DNA from 3 places in the Vibrio sp. THAF190c genome. Region 3 is predicted to be linked to each of the others. Evidence: riboswitches for the same ligand, from Rfam matches in the RefSeq annotation. Region 3 holds a riboswitch; each other region holds the start of a gene.
What was found. A riboswitch is a leader RNA that binds a small molecule or an ion and turns the genes downstream of it on or off. The one in region 3 is predicted to bind thiamine pyrophosphate.

Region 1 (4,235 bases), on a different replicon from region 3:
CTTTGATGGGCAAATACCAGCACCTACCATTCGCTGCCGTCAAGGTGAGAAGGTTGTTATCCGTTTTACCAATAAGCTCGCAGAGCCAACCACAATCCACTGGCACGGCTTACGAATCCCGATCGAAATGGATGGCGTGCCGTTCCTAAGTCAGCCTCCAATCATGCCTGGAGAGACCTTTGTTTATGAGTTTATTCCACCAGATGCGGGCACCTTCTGGTATCACCCACATATGAATAGCGTTAAACAGTTAGGAATGGGGTTAGTAGGGCTGATCATTGTTGAAGAGTCTCAGCCCGTTGCTTTTGATGAAGAGTTACCACTGATGCTTAAACATTGGCATCTTGATAAGCAAGGGCAGTGGAAGGACCTGATGATCCCACGAATGAGTGCTCGTATGGGCACCCCTGGGGAGTGGAGTAGTGTGAATGGTGTTCATGAGCCGAACTACCAAATTAAGCAACATGCCACAACACGCCTGCGAATCGCTAATGTCGACAATACGATTACCTATCCTATTGCGGTAGAGGGTGTGGAGGCTTGGGTTATTGCTATCGATGGCAACCCTGTCAAAACGCCTTATCGATTGACACAACATAAGATTGGTCCGGGAATGCGAGTGGATATTGGATTTGTGGCTCCGACTAAAGGTACCACTATAAATGTCTTGCAGATGAAAGGACGTTTTCCATTTTCATTATGTTCATTAGAAGTCGTGGACTCGAACTTACCATCTGAGCAGACATTACCTTCTTTACCACTCAACCCGGTTCCTAATCTAGACCTCGAGAATGCCACTGAAATCGATTTTCTGTTTGAGTGGGAAGGAGCGATCAGTCCGACAGGAAAAGATGGCAAGTCGATGCCTAAATTCTGGCTGACGAACAAGCGCGCATGGGAAGGGATGAGTAAGGATAATATTCCTGAGCCACTTGCGACGTTAGAGTTAGGAAAGACATACATTTTCGATCTCAAGAACGTGACTCAGTATCACCACCCGATCCATATTCATGGTCATACCTTTACCGTACTTGAATTGGATGGGAAAAAAGTCGAAGAGCCATTCCATACAGATACTGTTCTGCTTGGTAAGAATGGCAGCGCTAAGGCAGCGTTTGTTGCTGATAACCCAGGCCGTTGGATGTATCACTGCCATGTCATTGAACATATGAAGACAGGTTTAATGGGTTACATTGAGGTAAAGTGACTCCTGTAACTTTTTAATCTTAAAGTTTATCCAAGTAATTTATTCACTAAATTATCTCGAAAAAAAATCGAGTGAGGCTAGAATATCCTTAAGTCTTATGTGGGGGAATTATGGGTCAGTTTTCAATTTTGGGGTTTATTGCCATTGGCGGTGCATTTGGTGCGTGTTCTCGTTACCTAATATCTGAGTTGTGTGTCGTGCTACTAGGGCGTGGTTTTCCATACGGCACCCTGACGGTAAATGTCGTCGGTTCATTTATTATGGGTCTGCTGATCGCTGCATTCGAAAATGAGATGCTAGCAACTGAACCGTGGCGTCAGATCATTGGGTTAGGCTTTCTAGGTGCATTAACAACGTTCTCCACTTTCTCTATGGATAACGTGTTATTGATGCAGCAGGGCGCTTTTTTTAAGATGGGACTCAATGTTCTTTTGAATGTGGTATTGAGTATTTCGGCAGCTTGGATTGGCTTTCAGTTGCTAATTAAGAGTTAGTTTTCCAGATTCGTATTTAAATCACACAGGTCGGCTTGGTTTAACCAAGCCGATTTTATATACTGAATTCACTTGTCGGAGTGCCATAAGGCTGAGACCGTTCATTCGGGATCCGTTGAACCTGATCAGGTTAATACCTGCGAAGGGAACAAGAGAAGATATCCTTGCTGGAATTCTCTCTAGCAGACCTATCAATAAGCTAAGCAATAGACCGTTTTTACCTGCCTTAGGTATGTCTATGCTCAGCTCCTCTTGTCGCATCTTTCCGCCAAGCATTTTTATCCGAATTTATTATCTAGAATAACGAAGCAAGGAAAAATGCTATGTCGAATCGCAAGCAAGCGAGACTGGAAGCAAAACAGTTTATAGAAACTCTCTCGGTACAGCCGTACCCAAATTCAACCAAGGTTTACGTAGAAGGCTCTCGTGCCGATATTCGTGTCCCTATGCGCGAGATCTCTTTAGCCGATAGCCTAATAGGTGGCACCAAAGAGGCGCCAATCTTTGAGCCTAATGAGCCTATTCGCGTTTATGACACTTCGGGTGTGTACACTGACCCAGAACACGAAATCGATCTTTACAATGGCTTACCGAAGCTCCGAGAGGGTTGGATTGAAGAACGAGCTGATACTGAACTACTTGATGATGTGAGTTCGGTTTACACCAAAGAACGCCTAGAAGATGAGACCTTAGATGAGCTTCGCTACGGCAATCTACCACGTATTCGACGTGCTAAAGATGGTCAGTGTGTAACTCAAATGCATTATGCTCGTCAGGGCATCATTACTCCAGAAATGGAATACATTGCTCTGCGTGAGAACATGGGCAGAGCTCAGTACCGTGATGAAGTATTAACTCAGCAACATCCAGGACAGAGCTTTGGGGCTAATCTGCCTAAAGACATCACTCCTGAATTCGTTCGTAAAGAGGTCGCTGAAGGCCGCGCAATTATCCCTTCCAATATTAATCACCCAGAATCTGAGCCAATGATTATTGGTCGAAACTTCCTGATAAAGGTCAATGCAAACATCGGTAACTCTTCCGTGTCATCTTCTATTGAGGAAGAGGTTGAGAAGCTAGTATGGGCAACTCGCTGGGGTGGCGATACCGTAATGGATCTCTCTACTGGACGAAATATTCATGAGACGCGCGAATGGATACTGCGTAATAGCCCAGTGCCGATCGGTACGGTTCCTATGTATCAAGCACTAGAGAAGGTTAATGGTGTTGCTGAGAATCTAAACTGGGAAGTGATGCGAGATACTCTGATTGAACAAGCTGAGCAGGGTGTTGACTACTTTACGATTCATGCTGGTTTATTACTTCGTTACGTACCTATGACTGCCAAGCGCGTAACGGGTATCGTCTCGCGAGGCGGTTCAATCATCGCTAAATGGTGCTTGGCTCATCATAAAGAAAGCTTCCTATACACCAACTTCAGAGAGATCTGTGAGATCTGTGCTAAGTACGATGTTGCTCTATCGCTAGGTGATGGCTTGCGTCCGGGTTCAGTTGCTGATGCTAATGATGAAGCTCAATTTGCTGAACTTCGCACGTTGGGTGAGCTGACCAAGATCGCTTGGGAATATGATGTTCAGGTAATCATTGAAGGGCCGGGCCATGTACCAATGCATATGATCAAAGAGAACATGGACGAGCAGTTAGAGCACTGCCATGAAGCGCCGTTTTATACTCTAGGTCCATTGACGACAGATATTGCACCAGGATATGACCATATTACCTCGGGTATTGGTGCCGCCATGATTGGTTGGTACGGCTGTGCCATGCTCTGTTATGTGACACCAAAAGAGCATCTTGGTTTACCAAATAAAGAAGACGTTAAAACCGGTCTGATTACCTATAAGCTTGCTGCTCATGCTGGTGATCTCGCTAAAGGCCACCCAGGTGCACAAGTACGTGATAACGCTTTGTCAAAAGCGCGCTTTGAGTTCCGTTGGGAAGACCAATTCAACCTTTCTCTCGATCCTGAAACGGCGCGAGCTTTCCATGATGAGACCTTGCCACAAGAGTCAGGTAAGGTTGCCCATTTCTGCTCTATGTGTGGACCTAAATTCTGTTCGATGAAGATCTCGCAAGAGGTACGCGAATATGCCAAAGATACAGAGCAGGTTGCTGCTGACCAAGCGATATCGATCAAGATGCTGGATGACCCATTAGAGGGGATGCGTCAAAAATCGCAAGAGTTCCGTGAAACAGGGTCTGAGCTCTATCATCCAGCCGCTAGTGCAGAGGTTGCCGATTAATGAACAAAATCCTTATTCCGTCATCATTGATTGAGCTAACTGGCTTAGTTCAGCAATGTTTGTTGTTGGCGAAAGAGCAGGGTTTTACTATCGAAAACGTTGAGTTGGGTGTGAGCCCAACTCAATCGATACAGCTCATTCATGACCAACACACTACTAGCTTTTCAACTGACATTGTCTCTGATGTTGAGGCTTCTAGCGCCTTAGATTACACGCTCTACTATCATTCTAGGCTGAGTGTTGGAGAGTGTCGTCATCAGGAGTCAACCG
Region 2 (4,235 bases), on a different replicon from region 3:
AGGTTTTGACCCAAGCCAACTAGAGCCAAGGCCTGATCTGGTGGTGATTGGCAATGCGATGAGCCGTGGCAATCCCTGTGTTGAATATGTACTAGATAACAACCTCAAATACACCTCGGGACCTCAATGGCTACAAGAGTTCCTACTGCATGACCGCTGGGTTCTAGCGGTGTCTGGGACTCATGGTAAAACCACAACGGCTAGCATGCTGGCATGGATCTTAGAGGATTGTGGTTATGCGCCGGGCTTCTTAGTCGGCGGGGTGTTGGGCAACTTTGGTATCTCTGCTCGATTGGGTGAGAGTATGTTCTTTGTTGTTGAAGCTGACGAGTATGACAGTGCTTTTTTTGATAAGCGTTCTAAGTTTGTTCACTACCATCCTCGCACTTTGGTGATGAACAATCTTGAGTTTGATCATGCGGATATTTTCGACGATCTTGAAGCGATTAAGCGCCAGTTCCACCACCTGATTCGTACTGTTCCAGGCAATGGGCGAATTTTCGCTCCTCAGCAAGACCGTGCTCTTGAGGATGTATTGTCTCGCGGCTGTTGGAGTGAAACGGAATTTGCTGGTGAAGAGGCGGATTGGCGTGCGGAAAAGCTAGTCAAAGATGGCTCGCAGTTTAACGTGTTCTTCCAAGGTGAGTGTGTCGGAAAGGTTGATTGGCCGCTGGTGGGTGATCATAACGTCAATAATGCCTTGATGGCGATCGCAGCTGCAAGACATGTTGGTGTGACTCCAGATCTAGCATGTGAGTCTTTGGCGAAGTTTATCAATACCAAGCGTCGTTTAGAGCTAAAAGGGGAAGTTGCTGGAGTAACGGTGTACGACGATTTTGCGCATCACCCAACTGCAATTGAACTAACTTTGGGTGGCTTACGTAATAAGGTCGGCAATAACAAAATTATCGCCGTATTAGAGCCTCGCTCTGCTACGATGAAACGAGGCGTTCACAAAGAAACCCTTGCCGATTCATTAAAACAAGCAGACAGCACTTTCTTATTCCAACCAGACAACATCGATTGGTCGGTTAAAGATGTCGCAGAAGCCTGTCATCAGCCCGCTGTTGTCAGTGACAACCTAGATGCCTTAGTCGCAAGTATTGTTGAGCAAGCGCAACCTGGTGACCAAATTTTGGTGATGAGCAATGGTGGTTTTGGTGGTATTCATCAGAAATTACTTGATGGATTGGCGGCCAAAGGTTAAATACACGCGTTCTAATCGATTTAAGAAGTACAAGAGATCATGACCAAACAGAGTAAAGCGATTACCCTCGCATTCACTGGCGCTTCTGGTGCCCCATATGGTTTGCGCTTACTAGAGTGCCTACTCGCCGCTGACTATCAGGTGTACCTGTTGATATCGTCAGCCGCCAGAGTGGTACTTGCAACTGAACATGATCTCAAACTGCCTTCTGGTCCCGATGCGGCCAAAGCAGCATTGGTTAAACACCTAAATTGCGACCCTGAGCGTTTGGTTGTGTGTGGTAAAGACGATTGGTTCTCTCCTGTTGCTTCAGGTTCTGCTGCACCGAAGCAGATGGTGGTTTGTCCATGTTCGGCAGGGAGTGTTGCATCGATTGCCCATGGTATGTCTGACAACTTGATTGAACGCGCTGCAGATGTCGTCATGAAAGAGCGCGGCCAACTACTGTTAGTGGTTCGAGAGACGCCATTCTCGACGCTACACTTGGAAAACATGCACAAACTCTCGACTATGGGAGTGACCATCATGCCCGCCGCTCCTGGTTTCTATCATCAGCCCAAATCGATCGATGACCTCGTCGATTTCATGGTGGCTCGTATTCTTGACCACCTAGGTATCGAGCAAGGTTTAGTACCAAGATGGGGCTACGATCAGCGCCATTAAGGCGAACTTTGTAGCTTATTGGTTAAAATACAATTACAATTCTGCTCACTCATCGGGGAGCTAAACATTCAAATTATGAATGGCGGCTGAGATCAAGTATCAACTTGGGACCCGTAAACCTGAACCAGATAATGCTGGCGTAGGAATTGAGTTAGGCAGTACTTTTCCATTGTCCTCCCTCAAGCCTGTGCCGCTCAGACCATGGAGAGCGTCCAGTGAAATTTGCATTAACCACTCTTGCTGTTACTACAGCAGCTTCTTTTTCCGCACTAGCGTCCGATAATACTCTAACTGTTTATACCTATGACTCTTTCGCTGCAGACTGGGGCCCGCGTCCTGCTGTCGAGAAAGCATTTGAAGAGAAATGTGGTTGTGACTTGAACTTTGTTGCGCTGGAAGACGGTGTTTCAATTCTTAACCGCTTGCGTCTAGAGGGTGGCAATAGCAAAGCCGATGTTGTGCTTGGTCTTGACCAAAATCTAATGGCGGAAGCTAAGAAAACAGGCCTACTATCTGAACACAACGTCGATACTTCTTCTGTTGTGCTACCTAATGGCTGGGACGACAGCACCTTTGTTCCTTATGATTTCGGTTACTTCTCATTTATCTACAACACAGAAAAGCTATCAAACCCACCTAAGAGCTTGAAAGAGTTGGTTGAGCAGCGTGATGATCTCAAGGTGATTTACCAAGATCCTCGTACTTCAACACCAGGCCAAGGTCTGATGCTGTGGATGAAGTCGGTTTATGGCGACGATGCAACTCAAGCGTGGAAACAGCTTTCCAAGAAAACCGTTACTGTCACCAAAGGCTGGTCTGAGGCTTACTCAATGTTCCTTGAGGGCGAGTCAGATATGGTGCTTTCATACACGACCTCACCGGCTTACCACATCATCGCTGAAAGCGACACTAAGTACGCGTCTGCTGACTTTGCTGAAGGTCATTACACGCAAGTGGAAGTGGCAGCAAAAGTGAAAGGCAGCGATAATGAGAAGCTAGCAGATGAGTTTATGGCATTCATTCTAAGTGACGAATTCCAATCGGCGATGCCAACGGGCAACTGGATGTACCCAGTGACGGATGTCGAGCTACCAAAAGGCTTTGAGCAACTGACGATGCCTAAGAAATCTCTGAGCTTTACTTCTGAAGAAGTGGCTGAGAAGCGTAAGCCATGGATTCGTGAGTGGCAAAACGCCCTGACTTTTTAATTGAGTGCCCAACGTAGGGCATTAAGCCTCTATCTCAATTAGGGGCTAAACATCGAGACAATCACTCTTTATGTTAAAGAATACACCTAAGGTGGGTATCTGGGTCGCATTGACCATTACTGCCTTTGTGGTTTCATCGGTAGGGGCATTGCTTAGCAATGCCCCTTCTCTTGATATCAGCCAAGTATGGTCTGATCCGTACTATTGGCACGTTACCAAATTCAGTTTTTACCAAGCGACGCTATCCATGTTATTGAGCGTCGTATTTGCAGTTCCTGTGGCTCATGCCTTATCTCGCCGCCAGTTCCCAGGGCGTTCTCTGCTGCTAAGACTTTTTGCTTCCACCTTGGTTCTGCCCGTGTTGGTCGGTGTCTTTGGTATCTTAGCTATCTATGGCAATAGTGGTTGGCTGGCAAAACTGCTTCAAGCTATTGATGTAGAGCTACCATTCTCCATTTATGGATTGAATGGCATTTTGCTTGCGCATGTCTTTTTCAATTTGCCCTATGCAAGTCGATTGTTGTTACAAGCATTGGATACGGTTCCGGTGGAGCAACACAAGCTATGTGCACACCTTGGAATGAGTCACTGGGATAAATTTAAGTGGGTTGAATGGCCACGTCTTAAGCAACAGTTACCGCATGTGTGTGGTTTAGTCTTTATGCTCTGCTTTACCAGTTTTGCGACTGTGATGGCATTGGGAGGCGGTCCTAAGTCGACAACTATCGAGCTTGCTATCTATCAAGCGATTAAATTTGATTTTGATCTTCAAGCTGGTGCTCTATTAGCGATCTGGCAGATGCTACTGTGTGGTGTATTAGCGGTGAGTATTCAACGCCTTTCTAAGCCTGTTTCTGTAAGCGTTGGTCAACTGTCTGAAGCTAAGTTTTTGGTTAAGGACACCTATAGGTCAAAAGCTTGGGATAGCTTTTGGATCATCGTAGCCTCATTACTGGTTTTACCGCCACTGTTGATGGTCATTGTGGGTGGTTTAAACAGTGAAGCGATGGCGGTGTTAACCAGTGAACCGTTTTGGCTAGCGCTATTTAACTCACTGAAAGTAGCGATTAGCGCGAGTGTGATTGCGCTTTTGGTTGGAGTGGCTATTTTGATGACCAGTCGAGCATGGCGCTTGCAAAACAAGACATTTCGCGCAG
Region 3 (4,235 bases):
GTTGGTTGTGTTGCAGATTATTGCGGTTGATGCGGTGTTCTCTTTTGACTCTGTGATTACAGCGGTTGCACTGGTGGACGAAGTCACGATTATCATAACCGCGATTGTTGTGTCAGCTGTCATCATGGTGCTACTAGCAGAGGCTATTCAAACCACCATCACCAAACACCCCGGCTTGAAGCTACTGGCACTGCTTTTCTTAGTGATGCTTGGTGTCGTTCTTATGTTGGAAGGAGTAGGGATCGAGCTGGATAAGAGCTACATCTATGTCGTACTCGCTTTTGGTTTGCTACAGGAAGTTTTGCATATCATTTTGAACAAGCAGAACTCTACAACTCCACCGACACCGGAGGGAGGTGCACCGATTGGCTTAAGGCTCTCTAAGCCTAATCGTGGGAGCAGCAATGACAGCGGTTATATAGTTGATGTTGATGCAGTCGGTGATGTTCGAAGTATTTCTCGAACTAAAGTTCACCCATATAGCCGCCCAATGACTGGCGCACAATATGTTGAAGAGCTTGATTCACTGTGGTCAGAGCCAGTGGTTTACATCTCTCACAGACTAAAGCCTGCCGTATTGGATCGCGTGGGTTAAGGTTGTCAAATAAAGCCGAAATACCATGGATGGTTACATTTACGTACAGGTTCACTTCAACTGATTACAGATCTTTCCATCAACGAACAGCGTCATGCTTATAAACTTTGGACACACTGCCCCATAATGAAAAACGAACTGCCTATCGCAACCGCCCAACAGACCGAGCGCATAACACCAATATTGACCAGATACAGAATGTGGTAAGCCACTCGAAAACCGATATGGAGAATTGCAAACAACTGCACGCTCTCGTCGACAGTATTCGTTGCTACGGCAAGAAGTATCGCTGCTGAAAATACGATGAGAGACTCAAACGCATTTTGGTGCGCGGCAAGTGCTCTAGCTCCAAACCCTTGCAATTTCGCCTGTTGCTCACGTGGATGATTGTTGTCGTAGCCACCCAGTTTGTTCATGGCGATAGCCACCGGGATTTTCGCTAGATAGGGAAGTAGGGCAGCTGCAATTAAGCAATAAATCAGAGTATTCAATCTACCGTCCTTGTATTGGGTATTCAGTCTTAAGTCAGATAAATCAGTGTGCGAAAGCTATAGTCTAGTCGGTTTGTAGGTTGTGTGTCTCAGTTAAACTGACTGCGACTGGTATCTGTGTTTTACGTAGAACCAAATTAGAGTAAAGCTCACCCCGAGCGAGACGAGTATTGTGAGTAGCGTTTGCAGTGTATTAGCCAGCGTCACTTCTGCTCCTAGGATGAAGTTCGTCGCCATCAACAGCAACCCAGCGATTAAAAAGGATCTAACAGTCGACGTTATAACAAAACGAGTGAACCCTTGCTCACGCAGTTTAATCCATATATTGGCACTTCTAATTTCCATTCTATATCCACCGCTTAGTCATCAGTACATATCTTTACTTAACAAATGCTTATACTCTAGATGCAATGTATTATCAATTGTGTTTATAAAACGTTTTATAGATATATAACTATGTTCAATGGTTTGTAGAGTTCAGCTCGCTTTACTCTGGAGCGTAATGCAGCAGTTAGGTTAGGTAAACTATTTTGGACAATTTGCGGCGGTACCACTCTTTAATTGGATGTTTTTCAATCCCCAAAAACTGTCGAGTTTGTGGACGAAAACGCTTTCGTTCACGCTTTAGTCAATAATAATCTGCAAAATTATTACCTCACTCTCAAGAGTGCTGTTAGTATGGATGCAAATAGTCGGGGGGCAATTACACCGTGTTGTATTTGCTGAGATCGAATTTCGAGACCCGTTGAACCTGATTCAGTTAGTACTGGCGTAGGGAACTATTGATACTAAAACCTATGCGGTACCGACTTTCATTCCATCGATTTTTCGATCTCTGGTGCCAGCTATCTCGGTTTTAGTTCAGTTCTCCTACGTCTTTTAGATGGTAGGAGCGACCATGACACAGCATTCCAGCACGCAAATCGACACTCAGTCCATTTCTTCAAGCACTCCGATTGTGTTAACCATTGCGGGTTCAGACAGTGGCGGCGGCGCAGGTATTCAAGCCGATATCAAAGCCATGTCTGCGACAGGTAGTTTTGCGTGTTCAGTGATCACCGCGATCACGTCGCAAAATACACAAGGCGTTTCAGCCATCTTTCCAATTCCATTAGATCATGTTGCAAGCCAGCTTGATGCGGTATTCAGCGACCTGAATGTTGTCGCAGTTAAAGTCGGCATGTTGGCAGATTCAAACATCATCAAGGTTGTAGCGGATAAGATTAAGCAATATCAACCTAAACACCTAGTTATTGACCCGGTAATGGTTGCGACCAGTGGCGACTTGTTGCTTGAGCAGTCAGCCATCAGCACCTTGAAAGAAGCACTTATTCCACTTGCAGACATCATTACACCTAACTTGCCGGAAGGCGCTGCATTGACAGGGAAACCTGTTCCTGCAAGCGAAGCCGACATGCAAGACATGGTTGAAGAGCTGCGATCGTTGGGTGCGAAAGCTGTGCTGTTGAAAGGTGGACACTTAGAGCAAGACGAAAACAGCAATGACCTTTTGATTTTGCCAGCAAGCACTGCACTTATCAGCGCAAAACGCTTCCCAACTAAGAACACTCACGGCACGGGCTGCACGCTCTCTTCTGCTATCGCCTCTTACCTTGCACAGGGTAATGAGCTGACTCAATCCGTTGAGCTTGGTAAGCGCTATATATCGGAAGCGATTGCCCACGCAGATCAATTAAATGTCGGTCAAGGGCACGGACCTGTGAATCACTTCTACGCAGGTCATGCTGATGTCCGCTAAATCTCTTGGCGTTGAAATCACCAGCGCCAGCATTCGTTATCTCGATAACCAACAGTCGACGTTGCAAGGCCTGAGCTTATCGATTCCTGCATCTCAATGGACCGTTTTATTGGGCAGAAGTGGCTGCGGGAAAACGACCATTTTACGTTATCTCGCTGGTCTATTGGGTGAGAGCATCGAGTGGCAAGGTGTCGTGAAGACGAGTGATGGTCAATCGCTAGAGGGCAAAGTTGCCTACATGGCACAGCAAGATCTGCTGCTGCCTTGGTTATCGGTGATTGATAACGTATGTCTAAGCCAGCGCTTTGCTGGGAAAGACACCCAACGCTTGGAAAGTGTTTCGAGCGATGTAGACAACCACGCAAGAGCTTTGTCTTTGCTGAAATCGGTTGGGCTTGCTGATTATGCTCATGCTATGCCGCAACAACTGTCTGGTGGCATGCGTCAACGTGTTGCGTTAGCGCGAACGCTTATGCAAGACAAACCTATCGTATTGATGGATGAGCCTTTCTCCGCGTTAGATGCGGTAACAAGGCACAAACTGCAAACCTTAGCGGCTCACTTGCTGCAAGATAAGACCGTGGTCTTAATTACTCATGATCCACAAGAAGCGGTGCGCTTGGCACACAACCTTTACGTGTTGCAAGGTTCACCCGCATCTGCTCAATCACTGCAAGTTCCGACAACATTACCCCCAAGAACCATAGATGGTCAGTGCGCGAGCATTCAGCAGAAAATATTAGAGCAGTTGGAGCAAGACTATGCATAGTTCCGAAGCGCTAACCAAGCCTCAATCGGTATCGAACCATAAGGATCGCTCTATGAGCCCGTTACTGCGTGTCGTGATAAGCACCGCAATTATTCTGGGTCTGTGGCAGTTGGTGGTTGTGGTATTTGAAATGCCTAGCTTTATTCTGCCAGCTCCGATGGAAGTGTTTAACAAGCTGATTGAACGCTATGACGTGTTGTTGAAGCACACATGGGTTACTGCTCAAGAGATCCTGCTGGGGCTGCTACTTGGCTTATCGATGGGATTGTTCTTCGCACTGCAAATGTTGCTATTCGAACCGCTCAAACGTTGGTTGCTGCCTATTCTTATCGCGAGTCAGGCTGTTCCTGTCTTTGCAATCGCTCCGGTTCTGATGCTGTGGCTTGGCTACGGTATCGCCTCCAAGGTTGTGATGGCAGCGATCATTATTTTCTTCCCAGTGACTACGTGCTGCTACGACGGACTGCGCAATACCCCGCGTGGCTATCTCGATCTGGCTCAAACTATGGGCGCCACTAAATGGCAAAGGTTACGTCATATTCAGCTGTCAGCGGCACTGCCGACTTTGGCATCAGGTGTGCGTGTGGCTGTAGTGATTGCACCAATTGGTGCGGTTGTCGG

Region 1: linked by a shared signal. The riboswitch ahead of thiC (phosphomethylpyrimidine synthase ThiC) and the one ahead of thiD (bifunctional hydroxymethylpyrimidine kinase/phosphomethylpyrimidine kinase) in region 3 are both predicted to bind thiamine pyrophosphate.
Region 2: linked by a shared signal. The riboswitch ahead of thiB (thiamine ABC transporter substrate binding subunit) and the one ahead of thiD (bifunctional hydroxymethylpyrimidine kinase/phosphomethylpyrimidine kinase) in region 3 are both predicted to bind thiamine pyrophosphate.

The regions. Positions count from the first base shown of each region.
Region 1 covers NZ_CP045338.1:3,234,640-3,238,874, reverse strand. The annotation lists gene FIV04_RS14700 (multicopper oxidase family protein) at 1-1,207, shown strand, start outside; gene crcB (fluoride efflux transporter CrcB) at 1,318-1,701, shown strand; TPP riboswitch at 1,768-1,866, shown strand; gene thiC (phosphomethylpyrimidine synthase ThiC) at 2,025-3,965, shown strand; gene FIV04_RS14685 (thiamine phosphate synthase) at 3,965-4,235, shown strand, end outside.
Region 2 covers NZ_CP045338.1:2,915,850-2,920,084, reverse strand. The annotation lists gene mpl (UDP-N-acetylmuramate:L-alanyl-gamma-D-glutamyl-meso-diaminopimelate ligase) at 1-1,207, shown strand, start outside; gene FIV04_RS13140 (flavin prenyltransferase UbiX) at 1,247-1,870, shown strand; TPP riboswitch at 1,914-2,033, shown strand; gene thiB (thiamine ABC transporter substrate binding subunit) at 2,086-3,078, shown strand; gene thiP (thiamine/thiamine pyrophosphate ABC transporter permease ThiP) at 3,149-4,235, shown strand, end outside.
Region 3 covers NZ_CP045339.1:243,229-247,463, reverse strand. The annotation lists gene FIV04_RS16155 (TerC family protein) at 1-595, shown strand, start outside; gene FIV04_RS16150 (MAPEG family protein) at 694-1,086, opposite strand; gene FIV04_RS16145 (hypothetical protein) at 1,180-1,431, opposite strand; TPP riboswitch at 1,770-1,881, shown strand; gene thiD (bifunctional hydroxymethylpyrimidine kinase/phosphomethylpyrimidine kinase) at 1,985-2,845, shown strand; gene FIV04_RS16135 (ABC transporter ATP-binding protein) at 2,835-3,614, shown strand; gene FIV04_RS16130 (ABC transporter permease) at 3,607-4,235, shown strand, end outside.